Regions from separate parts of the Mesorhizobium sp. P2_A8 genome, predicted to be linked through region 3. Evidence: predicted binding sites of a transcription regulator. Region 3 holds the regulator's gene; each other region holds the start of a gene.

Region 1 (5,830 bases), on a different contig from region 3:
GCCAGATCGCCGACCTCCGCATCAAGACGCCAACGCGGAACGCACTGGCTTCCAGCCTGTCGGGCGGCAACCAGCAAAAGATCGTCATCGGCAAATGGCTGGCGCACGGCGCCAAGCTGTTCATCTTCGACGAGCCGACGGTTGGCGTCGATGTCGGCACCAAGGCCGAGATCTACCGCCTGTTCGGCGCGCTGTTGTCGAAGGGCGCCGGCATCATCCTGATCTCGTCCTATCTGCCGGAAGTCTATGAGCTCGCCGACACGCTGCATGTGTTCCGGCGCGGCAAACTGGTGGCAAGCCATGGCTTTCGCGCCGCCAGCCACGAAGACGTGCTGACGCAGGCGCTCGCCGAGAAACAAGAAAAGCTGGGAGGACAGATATGAGCACCGAGGCGATTGCTGTCGAAAAACCGAAGCGCAACTATAACGTCCTGTTTGGACTGACGCTTCTGGCGCTGCTGGTTCTGCTGTGGATCGTGCTTTCCGTGGCTACGCCGAGTTTCGCCTCGGGCAACAACATCGCCAATCTTTTGCGCCAGGGTTCGATGATCGCCATCATGGCGGTCGGCCAGACCTTCGTCATCATCACCGGCGGCATCGACTTGTCGGTCGGCGCCGTGGTCGGCTTCGCCACCGTCGTCGTCGCCATGATGATCAATGCCGGCTTCCCCATCTGGCTCGCCATTCTGGTGACGCTGCTGGTCGGTGTTGCCATCGGCATGTTGCACGGCTTCGGCATCGTCAAGATGGGCTTGCCGCCTTTCATCATCACGCTGGCGACGCTGACCTCGCTGCGCGGCATCGGCCTTTTGATGACCAACGGCAACTCGATCAACATCAACAGCGACACCTTCACGGCGTTCTCACGCAATTCCTTTATCGGCATTCCCAACCTGTTCTGGATGGTCATCCTGGTGGGTATTCCGGCCTATATTTTCCTGCACCACAGCCGCTGGGGCCGGTATTTGTTCTCGGTCGGCTCCAACGCCGAGGCTTCGCGTCTTTCCGGCGTCAATGTCCAGCGCACCATCTACATGGCCTACACGCTATCGGGCCTGTGCGCGGCTTTCGTCGGCGTGCTGCTCGCCGCCCGCATCGGCATCGGCAACCCGACCCAGGCCGAGGGCTGGGAGCTGCAGGCGATCGCCTCCTCGGTGATCGGCGGCACCTCGCTGTTCGGCGCCGTCGGCTCGGTGCACGGGCCGCTGCTTGGCGCCTTCATCCTGGCCACCATCAACAACGGCGCCAATCTGCTCAACGTCAACTCGTTCTGGCAGCGCATCATCACCGGCGCGCTGATCATCATCATCGTCTACTTCGACGGGCTGCGCCGCCGGGGCAAGTAAGTCGACCGCAACTGACCGCCGGCCCTCCACACATGACGGGCCGGCGATTTCATGACAGATGGATTGAAGCATGAAAGCCGTCGTCTGCCGCTCGCCCGACGATCTTGTCCTGGAAGACCGGCCCTCGCCGGACGCGCCCGCTCCCGGCTGGGCGCTGGTGGCTGTCAGCCATGTCGGCATCTGCGGCACCGACTATCATATCTTCGAAGGCAAGCACCCGTTCCTCGCCTATCCCCGCATCATGGGCCATGAAGTGTCGGGAACCGTGATCGAGACTGGCGACGGCGTCGATCTTGCCATTGGCGAACCGGTCGTCATCAACCCCTATCTGTCTTGCGGCAAATGCATTGCCTGCCGGCAAGGCAAGCCGAATTGCTGCGTCAGGATCGAGGTGCTCGGCGTCCATCGCGACGGAGCAATGTGCGAACGGATCCTGGTGCCGGCACAGAATCTCTATCCGGCAAACGGCCTGTCGCTGGCTGACGCCGCCGCCGTCGAGTTCCTGGCCATCGGCGCGCACGCCGTGCGGCGCGCGCAGGGTCGGCCCGGCGCCCGCACACTGGTCATCGGTGCCGGCCCGATCGGGCTCGGTACCGCCATCTTCGCCCGCATCGCCGGGCTTGACGTGACGTTGCTCGACATGAGCAGCGAAAGGCTCGACTTTGCCGTGAACGAACTTGGTTTCCAGACCCTCGACGGTTCGCGTGGCGCGGTGCCCGATCTGGTCAAGCAAGCAACCGCCGGCGAAGGCTTCGATGTGGTTTTCGATGCGACCGGCAACACCCAGTCGGTGCAGGCGGCCTTCGCCCATGTCGCGCATGGCGGGACACTGGTGCTGGTCAGCGTCGTCAAGGACGACATCGCTTTTTCCGATCCGGAATTTCACAAGCGCGAGATGACACTGATTGGCAGCCGCAATGCCTTGCGCGCCGACTTCGACCACGTCGCCGCCTCGATTCGCAACGGCGCCGTGCCGCTGGCCAAGCTCGTCACCCACCGCACCACGCTGGCCGGCACGCCGCGCGATCTCGCCCGCTGGGCGCACGAGAAATCCGGCCTGATCAAGGCGGTGATTGAGGTCGGATAGGAGCAATTCCAGGAAAAGGGTGAAGCGGTTTTCCCGGGAAAAGCGCGTGGCGCTTTCCCTGGGGGTATTTGCGTCAGACAATTTAGCCAAGCGGCGGTGTCGGCTCACAGTGCCGATAGTTTGAGCTCGACCCGCTCGGCCGGGAAGCGCGACTCCGAAAACTGGATCGGCTGGCCGTCGGGCGTGACGTTGACGGCGACCGTGACCAGCACGATGGCACCGGGCTGCAGGTCGAGGTCGGCAAGGTCGGCGCCATCGGCATGGCGCGCCGACAGGATGGTCGATTGCCTGAGATAATCGTCGATGCCGAAACGTGCCAGCGATGCGGTGATCGAGCCGGTTTCCACCACGGCGGCATCGATGCCGGCAAAGCGCCTGGCCTCGAACCAGCCGGCAGCCCGCGACACCGGGCGGCCATCGGCTTCGCCGCGCGTTTCCAGCCGGATCACGTCAGTCCCCCTGGCAATGCCAAGCCCCTCGGCGACGCGCTGGCTGGCCGGCTCGACCGACGAGGCAAGCAGCACTGTATGCCGTTCCGACGCCTGCCCTTGCAGGCCTGCCGAAAAGCGTGTGCGCGCGCCGATCGGATAGGACAGCCGTTTGCGCGACAACACGAAAGTGCCCCGCCCTTGCTCGGCCCGCAGCACTCCTTCCTGTACGAGGGCTGATATGGCGCTGCGCACTGTATGGCGGTTGACACCATAGCGTTCGGCCAGCGCAACCTCCGGCGGCAGCGCTGCATTCTCGGCGAAATCTCCGATGGCGATCGCATGCAGGATCTTGTCGGCAATCTGCCGCCACAGCGAGACACCACTACGCCGCTCGATGCTGTCAGCTGGCAGCTGCCCGACCATCAATTGCCCCCAGCCTTCTATCCCTGTCATCCACACGTCATGGACTCGCGCTAGATAAAAGATATAATTTGTATAGTTGTCTATATCAATAGACAAATTTCAGACAAGAGGAATATTGCTCATGCGAGGACAGGAAGCTCATGACCAGGCCGAGCGCAAGGCCGCCATGGCAACGCTGGCGCAATCCAGCGGCGATGACATTGTCCGGCTCTGGAATGAAGCCGGATTGCCTTCCGAAGCCGAACTGTTGCGTGGTCCCGAGACCGGCCTGATCACCCTGCGGGGCCGCATCGGCGGTGGCGGCTCGCCCTTCAATGTCGGTGAGGCGACCGTTACCCGCGCCACAGTTCGTTTGCCGTCCGGACAGGTCGGCCATTGCTATGCGCTTGGCCGCGACAAGCAAAAGGCGAGGCTGGCGGCCATCGCCGACGCGCTGTGGCAGGACCCGGCCCGCCGCACCGAGGTCGAGACCGGGATCATAGCGCCGCTGCGGTCGGCCCTGATCGCGGCGCATGAACGGCGCCGCGCCGAGACGGCGGCAACGAAGGTGGATTTCTTCACCATGGTTCGCGGAGAAGACTGATGGACATCGCAGCGCAATCGATCGAGGGCGGCTTTGCCGATCCAGTCTTCAACGCGCAGACCGTGTTCCGCGCGGTCATGGACGCGATGGCGCGGCCGGGCAGCGTGCAGCCCCTGCCCGCCTTCGCCCGCCCGCCGGCGCCGCTCTCGGCAACCGCCGGCGCCGTGGCACTGGCACTTTGCGACAACGACACGCCGCTCTGGCTCGACCCGGCTTTGCAAGCCTCTACCGCGATCAAATCCTGGCTTGGGTTTCACACCGGCGCACCGCTGGCCAACACGCCGGCCGATGCGCATTTCGCTTTGATCGCCACGCCGGCAGAGATGATGGCTCTGGACGGCTTTTCGCAAGGCACGCAGGACTATCCCGACCGCTCCACCACGCTGATCCTGCTGGTGAGTGATCTCGTCTCCGGCGCCCCGCTGCTGCTCGAAGGTCCCGGCATCGAAACCAGTGCCACGATCGCGCCGGCGCAGATGCCGCGTCATTTCATCGAGCAGTGGAAGCAGAACAACCAGCGCTTTCCGCGGGGCGTCGACATCATCCTCGCCACATCAGACGGCGTCGCCTGCCTGCCGCGCACCACGCGCATCAAGACGATGGAGGCCTAGGATGTATGTCGCGGTAAAAGGTGGCGAGGCGGCCATTGCCAACGCCCACAGCCTGCTTGCCGACCGCCGGCGCGGCGACCGTTCGGTGCCGGCGCTTCGCCTCGACCAGATCGTCGAGCAGCTGGCGCTCGGCGTCGACCGGGTGATGAGCGAAGGTTCGCTCTATGACCGGGAGTTGGCCGCCCTTGCCATCGTCCAGGCGCGCGGCGACCTGATCGAAGCGATCTTCCTGGTGCGCGCCTATCGCACCACGTTGCCGCGCTTCGGCTACTCCAAGGCGATCGACACCGCCACCATGCTGGTCGAGCGGCGCGTTTCAGCGACCTACAAGGACCTGCCCGGCGGCCAGTTGCTCGGCCCGACCTTCGACTACACGCACCGGCTGCTCGATCCCGAGCTTGCCGCTGGCGGCGATGTCGCCGAGCCGCTGCGGCGTGAGACGGAAGCGCAAGCCATGCCGCGCGTCTCCGCCATCCTCTCCCGCGAAGGCCTGATCGAGCCGGATGGGGAGATGCCGCAGGACCATGTCCCCGGCGACATCACCCGCGATCCGCTGGAATTCCCGATGGCGCGCGACATCCGCCTGCAGGCGCTGTCACGCGGCGACGAGGGTTTTCTGCTGGCGCTCGGCTATTCCACGCAGCGCGGCTATGCCCGCAACCATCCCTTCGTGGGCGAGATCCGCATCGGCGAGGTCGAGTTGGAGCTCGACGTGCCCGAACTACCCTTCGCTGTCCCGCTCGGCAGCGTGCGGGTCACCGAATGCCAGATGGTCAACCAGTTCAAGGGGTCTGCCAAGGCGCCGCCGCAGTTCACCCGCGGCTACGGGCTCGTTTTTGGCCAGAGCGAGCGCAAGGCGATGGCGATGGCGCTCTGCGACCGGGCGCTGCGCGCCAGCGAGTTGGGCGAGGATGTCGTCGCCGCAGCGCAGGACGAGGAGTTCGTCATCTCGCATTCCGACAATGTTCAGGCGACCGGCTTCGTCGAGCATCTGAAGCTGCCGCACTATGTCGACTTCCAGGCCGAACTCGACCTCGTGCGCCGCATGCGCGCCGAGTACGATGCCCGCGAGAATCCCGCGAAGGTCGAAGAGAAGCGGGAGGCCGCGGAATGATTCTAGGCCTGTCCCACATGACCTTCATCGTCCGCGATCTCGACCGGATGACCGCGATCCTGACCGGGATTTTCGACGCGCGCGAGGTCTATGACAGCGGCGCCAGGCAATTCTCGCTGTCGCGTGAAAAATTCTTTCTGATCGGCGACATCTGGATCGCCATCATGGAGGGCGAGAAGCTGCCGGAGCGCAGCTACAATCACATCGCATTCAAAATCGATGACGCCGATTTCGAC
Region 2 (5,830 bases), on a different contig from region 3:
AGTGGTCGTCCCCTCGCCGGCGCAGCTTGAAACCATCGTCGACGCCGTGGCCCGCCATGGCGCGGTCACGACGGCGCTGGTGTTGCGCAGCGAGACACCAAAGCCGATCGGCCGCGACCTGATCAGACGGTCAGGCGGCTAGACCAGAGCGGTGTCGCCGCACCGAGGTTCAGTCAGCCGCTCTACCGGCTCAGATCGAGCGCAGCGCTCAGGTCGCCCATCGGTGGCTGGTCGTTGTTGCGCAGCGCCTTGTCGCGGGCGGCGATGCCGGACAGCACCGGCAAATCGTAACGCGCGGTGATGAAGCGCAGGATCGACGTCGTGTCGTATTGTGTGTGGTCGACCGTGCCCATCTTCGCATAGGGCGAGATGATGAAGGCCGGGATGCGGTTGCCCGGCCCCCAGCGGTCGGCCTTCGGCGGTGCGACATGGTCCCAGAAGCCGCCATTCTCGTCATAGGTGACGACCACCAGCATGTGGCTCCATTGCGGGCTTTTCTCCAGATGCGCGACGATGTCGGCGAGATGCTGGTCGCCGCTCGTCACATCGGCATAGCCGCTATGCTCGTTGAGATTGCCTTGCGGCTTGTAGAAACTCACCGCCGGCAGCTTGCCGTCGTCGATCGTCTTGATGAATTCGGCGCCGTCGAGACCGCCATCCCTCAGGTGCTCGGCCCGCGCGGCAGTGCCAGGCGCGTAGGCGGCGAAATAGTTGAACGGCTGGTGGTGGAACTGGAAGTTCGGCACCGGCGTCGCGTTCTTGCCGTCGAGCGTGGCCTGCCAAGCGCCGGAATACCAGGCCCAACTGACGCCCTTCAGCGACAACAGGTCGCCGATGGTGATGTCGTGCTGCGGCGGCAGCGTGGTCGGCAGCGCCGGATCGGCCAGTGCCGTGTCGCCGCCTTCTGCCGGCTTGTTGGCGCTCGGCTGGTAGGGCGGCTGCATGGTGTTGACGGCATAGAAGTCGGGCGTGATGGCGCCGTCATTGACGAATTTCGGCACGCCGCCGAGCGCCGAGGCCGGCGAATTGTCGGCGACCTTCAGCGTCGTGCCATCGGCCTCAACGACGGCGATCTGGCCCTTGACCGGGCTGGTGTCGGCGTGGGGATAGACCGGCACGCAGGCGCAGGCGAGCATGATATGGTTGAGGAAGGAGCCGCCGAAGGCGCCCTGGAAGAAATTGTCGGCCAGCACGTATTTCTTCGCCACCGCCCACATCGGCAGGCTGGAGCCGTCATAGTGGCCCATCACCAGGCCGCCGGAATCGGCCCAGGCGACGAACTTGTCGTTCTTCCCGCCATCGATCTGCATCTGCTCCTGGTAGAAGCGGTGCCAGAGGTCGCGCGTGACGACGGAGGTCTTCTCGTTGAAGCCGCCGGCGTCGTCGATGGCGAAGCTGGCATTGCTGAGATGCGCCGATTGCGCCTCGGTCATCGGCGGCGTCACGCCCTTGGCAGTCAGGCCGCCCCAGGCCGGCGGCAGTTCGGTCAGCGGCTTGCCGTCGCGGTCGAGCTGGCGCACCTGGCCGGCCGAGAGGTTGGCCAGCCCATTGGCGCCGGGGAAGCCGCCATAGAGATTATCGAAGCTGCGGTTCTCGGCATAGATGACGACGACGGTGTCGATCTTGTCGTAGCCGGGCGGGGCGGCGTTGGCTGCAAGCGGAATCGAGGTCAGCACGGTGCCGGCCAGGCAAAGCGAGGTGAAAGGCCGCGTCATGGGAATTCCTCATGGCTGGGGTGGTGGCTAGAGGGGCAAATGCATGGCCGCGAGCGACGAGCCATGGGCGAACGCTAGGTCGACGCCTTGTCACCTTTGTGACATTTTCTGGTCCTGCAAACACGGTTGCGTGAGCGAGTGAGCCGGTCATCAATCCGCAGCAGTACGGTCTTAACTCCGGGGCGGAAAAACGGACCGGACGACATGACAGCGGGACAATGGAAGAAATGCGCCATCGCCGCATCGATGCTCGGCATCGCCGCGATCCTTTCCGCAAGCATTGTCAGCGCACGCAGCGTCCATCCAGGGCCGATGTCGCGGGCGGATGCCTTCGCGCGGGCGCAGGCGCTGACGGCGCTCGGCCGCAAGATGTTCTTCGACCCGTCGCTGTCGGCCTCGGGCAAGCAGGCCTGCTCGTCCTGCCATGATCCGCACCATGCCTTCGGCCCCGGCTCGGCCGCACCGGTCGAGATGGGCGGGCCGCATCTCGACCAGCCCGGACTGCGCGCCGTGCCGTCGCTGCGTTACCTCCAGGCGGTGCCCGCCTTCACCGAGCATTTCTACGATTCCGAGGATGAAGGCGACGAGAGCATCGACAACGGCCCGACCGGCGGCCTGACCTGGGACGGCCGCGTCGACCGCGGCCGCGACCAGGCCAGGATCCCGCTGCTGTCGCCGTTCGAGATGGCCAACAAGGATGCCGCCGCCATCACCGCCGGATTGCGCAAGTCGGCATACGCCGATGACTTCAAGGCCGCTTTCGGCGACACCGTGTTCGACCACCCGGATGATGCCTTCGACGCCGCCGCAGAGGCGCTTGGCACCTTCGAGCAGAGTGCGCCCGACTTCTATCCCTACTCCAGCCGCTACGATGCCTTCCTCGCCGGCAAGGCGACGCTGTCGGCACAGGAATTGCACGGCCGCGCGCTGTTCGAGGACGAGACCAAGGGCAATTGCGCCTCCTGCCATCTAAGCGAACCCGCCAATGACGGCGAGCCGCCGCAGTTCACCGATTTCGGCCTGATCGCCGTTGCCGTGCCGCGCAATCCGGCCATCCCGGCCAACACCGACCCCGCCTATTTCGATCTCGGCCTGTGCGGGCCGCTGCGCACCGATTTTCACGGCCGGGCGGAGTATTGCGGCCTGTTCAAGACGCCGACGCTGCGCAACGTCGCGCTGCGAAAAAGCTTCTTCCACAATGGATATTTCCACACGCTGCGCGACGCGGTCGCCTTCTACGCCAGCCGCGACAGCGATCCCGGCCACTGGTACCCCAAGAACGCCGACGGCACGATCCGACAAAACGACGATTTGCCAAAGGCTTACTGGCACAACCTCAACCAGGATCCGCCCTTCGGCAAGAAATCCGGCGACAGGCCGGCGCTGACCGATCCCGAGATCGACGACATCGTCGCCTTCCTGCAAACGCTGACCGACGCGGATCAGCAGTGACTCGCGCCTTCCCTTCTCCCCCTGTGGGAGAAGGTGGATCGGCGCGCAGCGCCGAGACGGTTGAGGGGCGCTGGACGGATCGCCGTCGTTGCCAAGCCGGAACACCCCCCATCCGACCTCGCTTCGCGAGGTCGCCTTCTCCCCCTGTGGGAGAAGCGAAGGCGCCGCCAACCACCGGCCCTTGAATCCACCCTCACTGCGTATCCGCGTGTGCCCTCAGCTCCGCCCGCTTCTCGTCCGACACCACGGCGAGGTCGAGCACCTTTTGCAGGCCGGCGGCGTGGCGGAAGCTGGGCTCGGTCTGCACGCCGCTGGTGACGGCATCGACGAAGCGCTGGTAGTTGGTCGGCACCATGCCGGCGTCGAGCTCTTCCCATCTGGCGTTCTCGACATTCTCGCCGACGCAGGCCTTGAGCACCGAGCCGTCGAGATTGTGCACCACTTCGAGGCTGCCCTTGTCGCCATAGATGCGCAGACGCAGCTCGTTGAGATGGCCGGTAGCCCAGCGGCTGGCGTGCACCACGCCGAAGGCGCCATTGGAAAAATCCAGCGTCATGGCGAAGCTGTCATTGGCGTCGAGCCCGTAGTCGCCGATGCGGTTGCCGGGCGCCTTGTCGAAGGCGCGCAGCCGGCAGAAGACATGGTCGACGTCGAGAGCCGCACCATAGCTGGCGAAATCGAGGATGTGGATGCCGACATCGCCGAGCACGCCATTCGAGCCGTGGCCGCGCGACAGGCGCCAGAGCCATTTCGGATCGGTGCGCCAGTCGCCCCAGAATTTCGACACCAGCCAGCTTTGCAGATAGGACGCCTCGACATGCCTGACCGTGCCGATTTCGCCCGCCTGCACCATCTGGCGGGCCTTCTGCAGCGCCGCGACATTGCGATAGGTGAGGTTCACCATGTTGACGAGGCCGGCAGCCTCGGCCGCGTCGGCCATCTCGGTGGCCTTGCCGAAGTTCTCGGCCAGCGGCTTCTCGCACAACACCGGCTTGCCGGCGGCGATCAGCGCCATGGTGGTCGGATGATGGATGCGGTCCGGCGTGACATTGGCCACCGCGTCGAACTCCCCCCATGTCAGCGCCTCCTCCAGCGAAGTGAAACGGTTAGGGATGTTGAAGCCGTCGGCGAATTCGCCGACGCGCGCCGCATCGACATCGACGGCGCCGACGATGTCGACGCCCTCGATGGCGCTGAAGCGCCTTGCATGTTCCTGCGCCATCCAGCCGGTGCCGAGTATCAAAAGCCGCATTTTTTGCTCCTTGGGGATTATTGGAATTCGCCGTCTCAGAGATGCTGCCAGATCGCCTTCAGCGGCGAGCCCATGGCTTGCTCGATCGTCCGCAACTGCTTGCTGGCCAAGGAGGTCACTCCCGGATCGACGACCGTAAGCGCGCAGACTCCGAACGCCGCGGGCCAGATATAGCGCAGATCGTTCAGCGACGCGGGCTTATGGCAACACGGCGTGGTGACGGACAGGTCTTCGAAGCGCGATGCTGCAGCTTGGTCCATCGCGTCGCCCCACCATTCCTCGATGTCACTGCCGCAAAACGGACAATGGATGCTTTCCGTGTTTGCTCCGGCGTCAAAGAACGTCACGCCTTCTTCCAATTCGACGGCGATATGCTCGGCCAGCGGGAACAGTTCACGCGCAACCTTTATGGCTGCGGCGGCCGCCGGCTCGTCGGGGTGCCAGTGCGGGTCATATGGCACGAAACGCAGATAGGTGTCGGACATGGCTCCTCCCCCGGGTCGACGCCTCAGATAGCGCGGATGATGCCGCCGTCGACACGAATATTCTGGCCGGTAATGTAGCCGGCGCCTTCGGACGCCAGGAAGGCGATGGTCGCGGCGATCTCTTCCGAGGTGCCGTAACGCTGCATCGGCACGCTGTCGCGGCGCTCCTCGGTGGCCGGCAGGCTGTCGATCCAGCCGGGCAGCACGTTGTTCATGCGCACATTGTCTGATGCATAAGTGTTGGCGAAGATCTTGGTGTAGGCGGCGAGCCCGGCGCGGAACACGGCGGAAGTCGGGAACATCGGGCTCGGCTCGACCACCCAGGCGGTCGAGATGTTGATGATGGCGCCAGCCTTCTGCTTGACCATCTGCGGTGCGACGATGCGAACCGGCCGGATGACGTTGAGCAGGTAGACATCCATGCCGGTGTGCCACTGCTCGTCCGTGATCTCGAGGATCGGCGCGCGCGGCCCGTGGCCGCCGCTGTTGACCAGCACGTCGATGCGGCCATAGCGCTCGAGCGTCTGGTCGACGAGACGCTGCAGATCCTCGTTCGACTGGTTGGAGCCGGTGACGCCGAGCCCGCCAAGCTCCTTGGCCAGCGCCTCGCCCTTGCCCGACGAGGACAGGATGGCGACCTTGAACCCATCCGCCGCCAGGCGCTTCGCCGCCGCCGCACCCATGCCGCTGCCGCCGGCCACGACAACAGCTGTTTTCTCTGAACTCATTGGATTTCCTCTCGGGTTGGCAGGACTCTGCAAGCAGTGTTTTCAAGCTTCGGGCGGTGATATAGCTGGTTTCCACGGCTGGTTCGAACCAGAATGCCTGAAATCAAGCTGTAGAAAAACTACTGCATGCCCGAAGCCTTCCTGAGCCTGCCGCCGTTGAATGCGCTTCGCGCCTTCGAAGCCTCGGCGCGTCATCTC
Region 3 (5,830 bases):
CTCTCGACATCGGTGAGCTGCTTGCCGGGATTGGACTGTGCGTCTGCGGAGATGTACTTGTCGCCGGCGGCCTCGATCGCCGTCTTCATGGCGGCCTCGTCGGTCTTCCAGCGCTCTTCCTGGAAGTTGGACCACGACACGCCGATGACCTTGTCCTTCGCCTGCGCGACCGACACGAGCGTCAGCGACATGGCGACACCCGCCAGGATGGCGGCTGTGAATCTTTTCATATTATCCTCCCTGCGCCGCGTATGGCGCGACCAAACTGACCCGTAGGCCGGCACAGAAGCTCTATTTTTTCGAGCCTCGAAAAAATACTGATCCAACAGCCGAACGCTGTCAACATCGATTCTGATGGATTTTGATGTCTCTCTGAATTTTTTTCGAGCCCCGGAATAAATAATGACAGGATGGCAGGCTTCTGCCAGAATTTGATCAGCGCATGTCGCCCAAAAGTGCGTAGCGGTTTTGGGCGACATGCGCGGAAACAAGTGCCTGAGGTGCTTCGCGCTTCAGGCTTCGCTGACAGCCTTCGGGGGGCACGAAAGGCTGCAGCGACCGGGAGGATGTGAAAAAACATGTCGGTCGGAATCCGCCACGACGATCTGCGCCGTCGCAACCGGGCGATGGTGATTGCGGCCGTGCGTCGCGCCGGACAGCCGTCACGCACCGAGATCGCCGCGACCACAGGCCTCAGCCACTCGACCATATCGGCGATCTCCTCCGACCTGATCGGCGAAGGCATCTTGGCCGAGAGCAAGCCGAGCGAGGCCGGCTCGCTCAAACGCGGCCGGCCGCAGGTCGGCCTCAGCCTCAATCCGGAAGCAGCGGCAGTGATGACCGTGGTGCTGTCGCTGAACTTCCTCTCCGTCGCCGTCATCGACTATGCCGGCCAGGTGATCGCCGAGGAACAGCGCCGGCTCGACACGCTGACCATGTCGCGCGACGCGCTGGTCGGCGAATGCGTCGCCATCGTGCGGCGACGCCTCGAAGACCCCGATCTCGACGTCCGCAATGTCGCCCGCATCGCGCTGGCGATCCAGGGCATCACCGACACGCGTGCCCGCGCCATGTTGTGGTCGCCGATCACGCCGCACACCGATATCGCCTTCGCCGACATACTCGAGGACGAGTTCGGCATTCCCGCCACCATGGAGAACGACTGCAACATGATGGCGGTGGCGCTGCGCTGGCGCGACCCTGATCGCTACCGCGACGACTTCATCGCCATCCTTTTGTCGCACGGCATCGGCATGGGCCTGGTGCTGAAGGGCGAACTGTTCACCGGTACCCATTCTTCGGGCGGCGAGTTCGGCCACATGATCCATCGGCCGAACGGCGCGCTGTGCCGCTGCGGCCGGCGCGGCTGCGTCGAGGCCTATGCCGGCAACTACGCCATCTGGCGCAACGCAAGGCAGATGAGTGAGGACGCAGAACCAGTCGCCGATGTCAGCGACGCCGATATGCGCGCCCTGGCGACCGCGGCCCGCGAAAGCGATGGACCCGAGCGCGAGGCCTATCGCAAGGCCGGCGAAGCGCTCGGCTACGGTCTCGGCAGCCTCTTCGCGCTGATCGATCCGGCGCCGGTCGCCATGGTCGGTGTCAGCGCCGCGGCCTTCGACCTGATCGAGCCGGCATTGCGCGAGGCGATTGCCCAGACCGCAGGCGGCCAGCACTCGAAATCGATTTCCTTCGACACCGAGCCGAACGAACTGCCACTGATCCGCGAAGGCTGCGCCATGCGCGCACTGACCTTCGTCGACCAGGAAATTTTCGCGCTTGGCACTCACACAAGATCCGGCATCGTCGGCAAGAACGTCGCGTGAATCAGACGGGAGTCAATCTTCCCTGATCGCGTATCCCGCCCCACGAATGGTACGGATGACGTCGGGCATGCGGCCATTGTTGACCGCCTTGCGCAGCCGGCCGACATGCACGTCCACCGTGCGCTCGTCGATGTAGATCGTCTCGCCCCAGACATTGTCTAGCAGCTGGCTGCGCGAAAACACCCGACCGGGATGACGCATCATGAACTCGAGCAGGCGAAACTCGGTTGGTCCGAGCCGGATCTCGCTCTTCTTGCGATAGACCCGGTGCGATTCACGATCGAGCACGATGTCGCCGACCTTGAGCACGCTGGACAGCACTTCCGGCTTGGCGCGGCGCAGCAGCGCCTTGACCCTGGCCATGAATTCGGGGGTCGAGAACGGCTTGACCAGATAATCGTCGGCGCCGGTCGAGAGGCCACGCACACGATCGCTTTCCTCGCCGCGCGCGGTCAGCATGATGATCGGCAGCCGCTCGGTCTCAGGACGCATCCTTAGCCGGCGGCAGAGTTCGATGCCGGAAACCGCCGGCACCATCCAGTCGAGCACCAGAAGGTCGGGGACGTTCTCCTGCAACCGGATCTCGGCCTCGTCGCCGCGCGTCACCACCTCGACCTGGTAACCCTCGGACTCCAGATTGTAGCGGAGCAGCACACCGAGCGGCTCCTCGTCCTCCACCACCATGATGCGTGGCGCGATCATCGGCTGGTCACCCCTGTCGTCATGCCGCCGGCGCGGACATTGCCGTCTCGTCCTGCTTCGGACGATTGGCGGGCAACTGCGTACCGGTCAGAACATAATACGCATTCTCCGCGATGTTGGTGACGTGATCGCCGATCCGCTCGAGGTTCTTGGCGCAGAACAGAAGATGCGTGCAGGCGGTGATGTTGCGCGGGTCTTCCATCATGTAGGTCAGGAGTTCGCGGAACACGGAGGTGTATTTGACGTCGATGCGCTCGTCGTCTGCGCGCAGTTTCGCCAGGGCCGCGGCGTCGCGCGCCGCATATTCCTCGATGACACCCTGCACCTGGATCAGCACCAGCTGCGCCATTCCGTCAATGGAATGCGACAGGTCGCGCGGCGTGACGCTGAGGCCGACGGTGCCGACGCGCTTGGCGATGTTCTTGGCAAGGTCGCCAATGCGTTCGAGATCGCCGGCCATGCGGATCGAACCGACGACATGGCGCAGATCGTCGGCCATCGGCTGCCGCTTGGCGATCAGCGTGATGGCGCGGTCATCAAGCTCGCGCTGGCGCGCGTCCATGATCGCGTCGTCTGAAACAACGCGCTGTGCCAGCGCGTTGTCGGAATTCAGCAGCGCCTTGGTGGCACCACCGACCATCGAGCCGGCGAGATCGCCCATGTCACTGATGAGCCTGCTGATCTGTCCGAGATCCTCGTCGAAAGAAGCGACTGTGTGTTCGCCCATGATCCTGTCCCTCGTATGCCTGAGCTCAGCCGAAGCGGCCGGTGATGTAGTCCTGCGTGCGCTTCTCGCGGGGCGACGTGAAGATCTTCTCGGTGCGGTCGAACTCGACCAGTTCGCCCAGATACATGAAGGCGGTCTGCTTCGACACGCGCGCCGCCTGCTGCATGTTGTGGGTGACGATGACGATCGTGTAGTCGGCTTGCAACTCGTCGATCAGTTCTTCGATCTTGGCGGTCGACAGCGGGTCAAGCGCCGAGGCCGGCTCGTCGAGCAGGATGACTTCCGGCTTCACCGCCACGGTTCGGGCGATGCAGAGCCGCTGCTGCTGGCCACCGGAGAGGCTGAGGCCGCTGGCGTTGAGCTTGTCCTTGACCTCGGTCCACAGAGCCGCACGCTTCAGCGCCTGCTCGACGCGGCCGTCCATCTCCGACTTGCTGAGCTTCTCATAGAGCCTGACACCGAAGGCGATGTTTTCATAGATCGACATCGGGAACGGCGTCGGCTTCTGAAACACCATGCCGATCTTGGTCCGCAAAAGGTTGAGGTCCTGCGAGCGGTCCAGAACGTTCTGGCCGTCGAGCAGCACCTGACCCTCGGCGGTCTGCTTGGGATAGAGTTCGTAGATGCGGTTGAAGACGCGCAGCAGCGTCGACTTCCCACAGCCCGAAGGACCGATGAAGGCGGTGACGCTGCGCTCGGGCAACGACAGCGTGATGTCCTTCAGCGCCTTGCTCTGGCCGTAGTAGAAGTTGAGGTTCTTGACTTCGATCTTGGCCTTGCTGGCGGTTGCCTCGGCGGCGATCGTCATGTCTGGAGACAACATCTGGCTCATTTGTCCTCTCTGCGTCCTGTCAGGCTGCGCGCAAAGATGCTGAGCGCGAGAACCGTCAATGTGATGATGAGTGCGCCGGTCCAGGCCAGTTGCTGCCATTCCTCGTAAGGGCTGAGAGCGAACTGGAAGATGGTCACAGGCAGGCTGGCCATTGGCGCGTTGAGATTGCTCGACCAGAACTGGTTGTTGAGCGCCGTGAAGAGCAACGGCGCCGTCTCGCCCGAGATACGGGCGATCGACAGCAATATGCCGGTGACGATGCCGGACAGGGCAGCGCGGTAGGCGACCGACTTGATAACCACCCAGCGCGGCGCACCGATCGCGGTGCCGGCTTCGCGCAGCGCGTTCGGCACCAGGTTGAGCATGTCCTCGGTGGTGCGCACGACGACCGGGATGACCAGGATGGCAAGCGCGACGGCGCCGGCAATCGCCGAGAAATGCCCCATCGGCCGGACCATCAGTTCGTAGACGAACAGGCCGATGATGATTGATGGCGCCGACAGCAGGATGTCGTTGATGAAGCGCACCACGGTGGTGAGCTTCGAGAAGCGGCCGTATTCAGCCATGTAGGTGCCGGCCAGCACGCCGATCGGCGTGCCGACGATGACGGCGATGATGGTCATCACCACGCTGCCATAGATGGCGTTGAGCAGGCCGCCGGCGTCGCCGGGCGGCGGCGTCATCTGCGTGAATACGTCGAAGGACAGGCCGGCAGTACCCTTGTAGACCAGTGCGCCGAGGATCAGCGCCAGCCAGGCAAGTCCGATGCCCGCGGCGGCGACGCAGAGCGTCATCATCACGGCATTCTTCCGCTTGCGGCTCTGGTGAAGCGATGTGGCTGTCGACATCGGTCAGGCTCCCGTGCGGGCGTCAATGCGCATCAGCATGTAGCGTGCGATGGCGAGGATCAGGAAGGTGATGACGAACAGGATCAGGCCGAGCGCCACCAGAGAGGAGGTGTAGAGGTCGCCGACGGCTTCGGTGAATTCGTTGGCGATGGTGGCGGAAATCGTCGTCGCCGGCGCGAACAGCGAGGAACTGATGCGGTGCGCGTTGCCGATGACGAAGGTCACCGCCATGGTTTCGCCGAGCGCGCGGCCGAGGCCGAGCATGACGCCGCCCATGATGCCGATCCTTGTATAGGGAATGACCACGCGGCGGGTCACTTCCCAGGTCGTGCAGCCAATGCCGTAGGCGGACTCTTTCAGCACCGGCGGCACCGTGTCGAAGACGTCCTTGGTGATCGAGGTGATGAAAGGCAGCACCATGATGGCAAGGATCAGCGACGACGTCAGCAGGCCGATGCCGTAGGGCGGACCGGCAAACAGGCTGTTAAGACCGGGAATGCCGTGGAACGCACCGATGATGAATGGCTGCACGGTCGTCTGCAGGAAGGGCGCCAGCACGAATAGGCCCCAGATGCCGTAGATGATCGAGGGGATGCCGGCGAGCAGTTCCACCGCCATGCCGATCGGGCGCCGCAGCGGGCGCGGGCAAAGTTCGGTGAGAAAGATGGCGATGCCGATGCCGAGCGGCACGGCAATCAGGATGGCGATGGCGGATGTGATGATGGTGCCATAGATTGGCGCCAGTGCGCCGAATTTCTCCGTCACTGGATTCCAGCTCTCGCTGGTCAGGAAGGAGAAGCCAAACGTCGACAGGGCCTGCCAGGAGCCGGCAAACAGCGAGATCGCAACGCCGCCGAGCAGGACCAGCACCAGTATGGCGGCGCCCCGGGTCATG
Region 4 (5,830 bases), on a different contig from region 3:
TCTGGATAGCTGGATCAAGCCGGCCCTTTCGTCCGGGGTCGTTTCGCTCCCCACGGGCGCTGGGCGGGTTGCGCCTGTATCAAGAAACGATGTTGCGTTGGCAGCGGCGGCCGTGGTCGCGTCAGCCATGAATCACGCTGAAAAAACCTATGAACTGACGGGACCGCGGTCGCTGTCGTTTCACGACCTCGCCGGGGCCGCCGGTTCGGCCTTTGGCCGCCCGCTTGAGTTCGTTGCCTGTTCGCCCGCCGACTATCTTCAGCGGGCCTGGGCAGCGATGGAGGACCCATGGCCGCATGCCTTTTCGACCTTGTGCCGATCGATAGAAGAAGGCCGCTACCAACGGGTGACGGACGCGCACCAGCATTTGACCGGCGACCCTCCAACCGACTTCAGGAAATTCGTTGAGGAGGCCGCCGCGTCCGGATCCGCGGGCCAAAGTCAAAACTGAGCGGCGGAGCGCCGTCTTGGCCGCCAGCGACACCCGGTGCTAGAGATTGGCCGACAAACCCTCGAACCGGACGGTGAGCCATGCCGCAGTTTTTGCGCCTTGCCCTTGTTCTGGGTGGCCTGCTGGCCCTCTACGCCGCCAATGGTCCGGCCAGGGCGGCTGTTGTCGATGACCTCTACCAATCACAGACCATCGTCACCGGCCAGGGCGAGCCGAACCGCCAGGCGGGCTTCAAGATCTGCCTCGATGCGGTTCTGGTCCGGGTTTCCGGTGATCAGCGCCTGACGGCAAAACCAGAGATGACGGGGCTGCGCGACAAGGCCGGCAGCTTTGTCACCAGCTTCCGCTACCGCGACCGCATGGAAGGCATACCGGTGCATGACGAACAAGGCACCCACGACCGGCCGCACGACCTTTATTGCCAATACACGCCGGCGACGATCGACCCGGTCCTGGCTTCGCTCGGCAGCAAGCCATGGCTGACCGAGCGGCCACGGCTGGCGGTTTTCTTGGCAACCGAGCAAGGCATCCGGCATTTCGCGCTCGATGCCGATGACGAGCGCGGCGCATTGATGCGCGAATCGTTCGGCAATGCCGCCTTGCCGCTGGCCATGCAGGTAGTCTTCCCCAGGGTAGCGCTGCTGTTGCAGGCCGGGCTGGATGACAAGACGCTGCGCGACGCTGACATGGCGAAGCTGGATACGGCTGCGACAAAGGCCGGAGCCGATCAGGCGCTTGCCGGAAGCATCGTCTGGAGTGACAAGGAATTCGGCTGGATCGCCGACTGGCGGCTGGCCATGGGCGGGAAGACCTATAGCTGGCAGGTGCGCGGTGTCTCCTTCGACGAGGCTTTCCGCGTCGCGATTAGGGGCGCGGCGCAGATTCTGTCAGGCAATGGGCAACCCTAGGACACCCTGGCACAAACGTGTCGCATTGGTCAGCAGCAAGGGCTCGTGGTAAAAAGCCGCCGAACGAGAGTTTTGGCGATGAACAAATTCACACCGACAAAGCCAGCCGGCGCGCGCAGCGTCGACGACATCACCGGCAGCCGCCGCTTGCGCCGCATGCGTAAGGCCGACTGGTCGCGCCGTCTCGTGCAGGAGAACCGGCTCACGGTCGACGATTTGATCTGGCCGATCTTCGTCGTCGACGGCAAGAATGTCCGCGAGCCGATCGCCGCCATGCCGGGCGTTTTCCGCCTGTCTGTCGATCTCGCCGTCAAGGAGGCCGAGCGCGCGGCAAAGCTCGGCATTCCGGCACTCGCCACCTTCCCCAATGTCGACATCGCGCTGCGCGACCAGACCGGTTCGCACATTCTCGACCCCGACAACGTCATCAACCGCGCCACCCGGGCGATAAAGGACGCGGTGCCTGAGATTGGCATCATCACCGATGCCGCGCTCGATCCGTTCACCAGCCATGGCCATGACGGCATCCTGCGCGACGGCATCATCGTCAATGACGAGACGGTCGAACAGGTGACCGCCGCGGCCGTCATCCAGGCGGCGGCCGGCGCCGACATCATCGCGCCGTCCGACATGATGGACGGCCGCATCGGCGCCATCCGCGACGCGCTCGACGCCAACGGCTTCCAGGACGTGGCAATCATGTCCTACGCGACCAAATTCGCCTCGGCCTTCTACGGCCCTTATCGCGAGGCGGTCGGCACCGCCGGGCTGCTCAAGGGCGACAAGAAGACCTATTACATCGACCACGCCAATTCGGACGAAGCGGTGCGCGAGGCCGAACAGGATATCGCCGAAGGCGCCGACATGCTGATGGTCAAGCCCGGCCTGCCCTATCTCGACATCATCCGGCGGCTGAAGGACGAATTCCAGATGCCGACCTTCGCCTACCAGGTGTCGGGCGAATATTCGATGATCAAGGCGGCGGCCGCCAATGGCTGGATCGATGGCGAAAAGGCGATGCTGGAATCGCTGCTCGCTTTCAAGCGTGCCGGCTGCGACGGCATCCTCACCTATTTCGCGCCTGAAGTGGCGACGATGCTGAAGGGATAGTTTTCTCTTCCCACCGATGGCCGGTCGCAGCGGGCAATGCCGGCGACCTCCTCGATCTCCATGAACAATTGCCGGCTTCCGGACGGGAGCCCGAGCGAAGGTCGTTGGACCAATCGCCTGCGGTTTGCTGCATCCACACAAACTGCTTGCAATTCACAATCAGTTTGCTACCGCTTGCACAACTGGTTATGGAGGAGACTTTATGTCCAAACTTCGCGTCAACGCATTCACCCTGTCGCTCGACGGCTACGGCGCCGGTCCCGACCAGGACCTGCAAAATCCGCTCGGTGTCGGCGGGGAAGCCTTGCACAAATGGGCCTGGAGCACCCGCACCTTCCGCAAGATGTTCGGCGAGGAAGGCGGTGCGACCGGCGCTGACGAGGACTTTGCGGCGCGCAGCTTCGAGAATGTCGGCGCCTGGATCCTCGGCCGCAATATGTTCGGGCCGATCCGCGGCGAATGGCCCGACGACAGTTGGAGGGGCTGGTGGGGCGACAACCCACCCTACCATGTGCCGGTTTTCGTGCTGACCCATCATAAGCGCGAACCGATCGTCATGGAGGGCGGCACGACCTTCCACTTCGTCACCGACGGCATCCATTCGGCGCTTGAACAAGCGAAGGCGGCGGCTGATGGCAAGGACGTGCGGGTCGGCGGAGGCGTCGCCACCATCCAGCAATATCTCCAGGAGAAGCTGATCGACGAGATGCATCTGGCGATCTCGCCGGTGCTGCTTGGTGCCGGTGAGAACCTTTTTGCCGGACTGGACATGCCCAGGCTCGGTTATCTCTGCAGCGAGCAGGTCGCCACGCCGCTCGCCACCCACGTGATCATCAAGCGTGCCTAGGTTTCGCTCTCCCTCATGTGGGGACGGTGAGACGCTCAGTACTTTTCCGGCACGTAGAGCTCGCGCGGCAGCGTCTGGCGCTCGTATTCGGGATTGAAGACGCGCTCGGGCAGCGTGATCTCCTCGTGCGGCACCTCTTCATACGGCATCTGCTTGAGCAGATGGTCGATGCAGTTCAGCCGCGCCCGCTTCTTGTCGTTGCCCTCGACGATGAACCAGGGCGCCTCCGGAATGTTGGTGCGGGCAAAGGTCTCTTCCTTGGCCTTGGTGTACTGCTCCCAGCGCACGCGCGACTGCAGGTCCATCGGCGAGAGTTTCCACTGCTTCATCGGATCGTGGATGCGCATCAGGAAGCGCATCTGCTGCTCCTCGTCGGTGATCGAGAACCAGTATTTGACCACGGTGATGCCCGAGCGGACCAGCATGCGCTCGAACTCCGGCACGTCGCGGAAGAATTCCTCGACCTGATCGGGCTGGGCAAAACCCATCACCCGTTCAACGCCGGAGCGGTTATACCAGGAGCGGTCGAACAGCACGATCTCGCCGCCGGCTGGCAGATGCGGCACATAGCGCTGGAAATACCATTGCGACTTCTCGCGCTCGGTCGGCGCCGGCAGGGCGACGACACGGCAGATGCGTGGATTGAGCCGCTGAGTGATGCGCTTGATGACACCGCCCTTGCCGGCAGAGTCGCGGCCCTCGAAGACCACCACCAGCTTCTTCTTGTGATAGGCGACCCAGGACTGCAGCTTGATCAATTCGGATTGCAAGGTGATCAGGTCGCGAAAATATTGCATCCGATCGATCGAAGGCGGATGCGAGTTCTTGTAGATCTTCGCGATCTCCATCGACAGCGCCGGCTCCGACATTTCGAGCTCATAGTCTTCATCGAGCGTGTCGGCGAGTTCGGCTTCAAGCCAGTCCCTGGCGGGAGAATTCTGTTTTAGCTCGGTCATTTCAGCTGCTCCGCTTGCAAGCCGTGTCGATCCACGTCCGGCGCCCAACCCCTGGCCTGCGTCCCGGAGTGGCAACACCTGAGCCGACTTCAATATAGACCGGCAATGACGGTTTTATTGCAGACTGAGCACGATGGCCGCCGCAGCAAATCCCGCGAGGCATGATCGATCCGTCGCCGTGGCATGTCGACGAGCGGTCTAAATTGTCCTACAAATATCTTTCCCCAAAGCCCCTTTCCCCAATGCAATCGCGAGGACTGACATGGAATACCGCACCCTCGGCCGTTCCGGCTTGAAAGTTTCGACACTGACCATGGGCACGATGACCTTCGGCGGCGCCGGCGCGTTTTCGGCTGTCGGCAAGACCGATCTCGACGAGGCGCGCCGGATGATCGATCTCTGCATCGATGCCGGCATCAACGTCATCGACACCGCCAACGTCTATTCGAACGGCATTTCGGAAGAGATCATCGGCGAAGCACTCGGCGGCAAGCGCAAGGGCGACGTGCTGATCGCCTCCAAGGCGCGGATGCGGATCGGCAACGGTCCGAACGACGAAGGCCTGTCGCGCTATCACCTGATCCGCGAATGCGAGAAGAGCCTGAAGCGGTTGAAGACCGACGTCATTGACATCTACTTCCTGCACGAATGGGACGGCACGACACCGCTCGAGGAAACCATCGCCGCGCTCGACACGCTGGTTGCCCAGGGCAAGATCCGCTATGTCGGCTGCTCCAATTATTCCGGCTGGCAAGTGATGAAGGCGCTCGGCATCAGCGACAGCCATCACCAGCCGCGCTTCGTCACCCAGCAGATCCACTACACGCTGGAAGCGCGCGAGGCGGAATATGAATTGCTGCCGATTTCGGTCGACCAGGGGCTCGGCGTGCTGGTCTGGAGCCCGCTTGCCGGCGGATTGCTGTCCGGCAAATACCGCCGCGACAGCCCCACCGCCCGGCAGCTCGCCGGCTGGTCCGAACCGCCGATCCGCGACGAGGACCGGCTCTGGCGGATCGTCGACGTCCTTGTCGAGATCGGCTCGCAGCGCAGCGTGTCGGCAGCGCAGGTGGCACTGGCCTGGCTGCTCGGCCGGCCGGCGGTCAGTTCGCTGGTGATCGGCGGCAGGAGCGAAACGCAGTTCCGGGACAACATCGCGGCGGCAAGCCTGGTGCTCACCGGCGAGGAGCGTGAACGCCTCGACGCGATCAGCCGGCCGCCGGTGCTCTACCCCTACTGGCACCAGCAGCTGACGGCAAAGGACCGCTTCGGCGCCGCCGATCTGGTTCTCGATCGCAGCGGCGTGTGACCCCAGATTTCGACGAGGAACCCGGCGGACGACGCCGGCCCGGCACTTAACCCGTGATGTAGCGCCAGACCTCGGGATCAGGCTCGATCTGGCCGCTGAGCACGAAGTATTTGTAGAGCACGAGCAGGGAGATCGCCTGCTCGTGCTTCTCGTCGGTGAATGTCCGGCAATAGGCATTCGCCGCGGCAATGATGCGTTCGGCCACTGCCGGGTGTTGTTCGAAATAGCGCACCTTTTCGGCAACGTCGGCAA

What was found. The regulator PhoB, encoded in region 3, activates phosphate uptake and scavenging genes when phosphate is short. The targets are predictions, from matches to a motif close to TGTCATNNANCTGTCAT.
Region 1: the regulator PhoB is predicted to act here: its motif matches at 3,311-3,327, upstream of phnF (phosphonate metabolism transcriptional regulator PhnF).
Region 2: the regulator PhoB is predicted to act here: its motif matches at 1,804-1,820, upstream of AC1D10_RS30900 (acid phosphatase).
Region 4: the regulator PhoB is predicted to act here: its motif matches at 4,378-4,394, upstream of ppk2 (polyphosphate kinase 2).

Annotation. Positions count from the first base shown of each region.
Region 1 is NZ_JBFUDB010000010.1:387,178-393,007, forward strand. It holds gene AC1D10_RS29075 (sugar ABC transporter ATP-binding protein) at 1-383, shown strand, start outside; gene AC1D10_RS29080 (ABC transporter permease) at 380-1,345, shown strand; gene AC1D10_RS29085 (zinc-binding alcohol dehydrogenase family protein) at 1,416-2,432, shown strand; gene phnF (phosphonate metabolism transcriptional regulator PhnF) at 2,537-3,286, opposite strand; gene phnG (phosphonate C-P lyase system protein PhnG) at 3,408-3,869, shown strand; gene phnH (phosphonate C-P lyase system protein PhnH) at 3,869-4,480, shown strand; gene AC1D10_RS29105 (carbon-phosphorus lyase complex subunit) at 4,482-5,594, shown strand; gene fosX (FosX/FosE/FosI family fosfomycin resistance hydrolase) at 5,591-5,830, shown strand, end outside.
Region 2 is NZ_JBFUDB010000011.1:311,630-317,459, reverse strand. It holds gene AC1D10_RS30905 (Lrp/AsnC family transcriptional regulator) at 1-142, shown strand, start outside; gene AC1D10_RS30900 (acid phosphatase) at 183-1,715, opposite strand; gene AC1D10_RS30895 (cytochrome-c peroxidase) at 1,962-3,167, shown strand; gene AC1D10_RS30890 (Gfo/Idh/MocA family protein) at 3,361-4,419, opposite strand; gene AC1D10_RS30885 (hypothetical protein) at 4,455-4,904, opposite strand; gene AC1D10_RS30880 (SDR family oxidoreductase) at 4,928-5,632, opposite strand; gene gcvA (transcriptional regulator GcvA) at 5,759-5,830, shown strand, end outside.
Region 3 is NZ_JBFUDB010000001.1:1,119,382-1,125,211, reverse strand. It holds gene xylF (D-xylose ABC transporter substrate-binding protein) at 1-230, opposite strand, end outside; gene AC1D10_RS05520 (ROK family protein) at 579-1,826, shown strand; gene phoB (phosphate regulon transcriptional regulator PhoB) at 1,839-2,528, opposite strand; gene phoU (phosphate signaling complex protein PhoU) at 2,548-3,255, opposite strand; gene pstB (phosphate ABC transporter ATP-binding protein PstB) at 3,281-4,087, opposite strand; gene pstA (phosphate ABC transporter permease PstA) at 4,084-4,935, opposite strand; gene pstC (phosphate ABC transporter permease subunit PstC) at 4,939-5,830, opposite strand, start outside.
Region 4 is NZ_JBFUDB010000007.1:354,026-359,855, forward strand. It holds gene AC1D10_RS22280 (NAD(P)H-binding protein) at 1-451, shown strand, start outside; gene AC1D10_RS22285 (DUF2066 domain-containing protein) at 532-1,359, shown strand; gene hemB (porphobilinogen synthase) at 1,438-2,469, shown strand; gene AC1D10_RS22295 (dihydrofolate reductase family protein) at 2,672-3,316, shown strand; gene ppk2 (polyphosphate kinase 2) at 3,352-4,272, opposite strand; gene AC1D10_RS22305 (aldo/keto reductase) at 4,535-5,578, shown strand; gene AC1D10_RS22310 (glycosyl transferase family 90) at 5,625-5,830, opposite strand, start outside.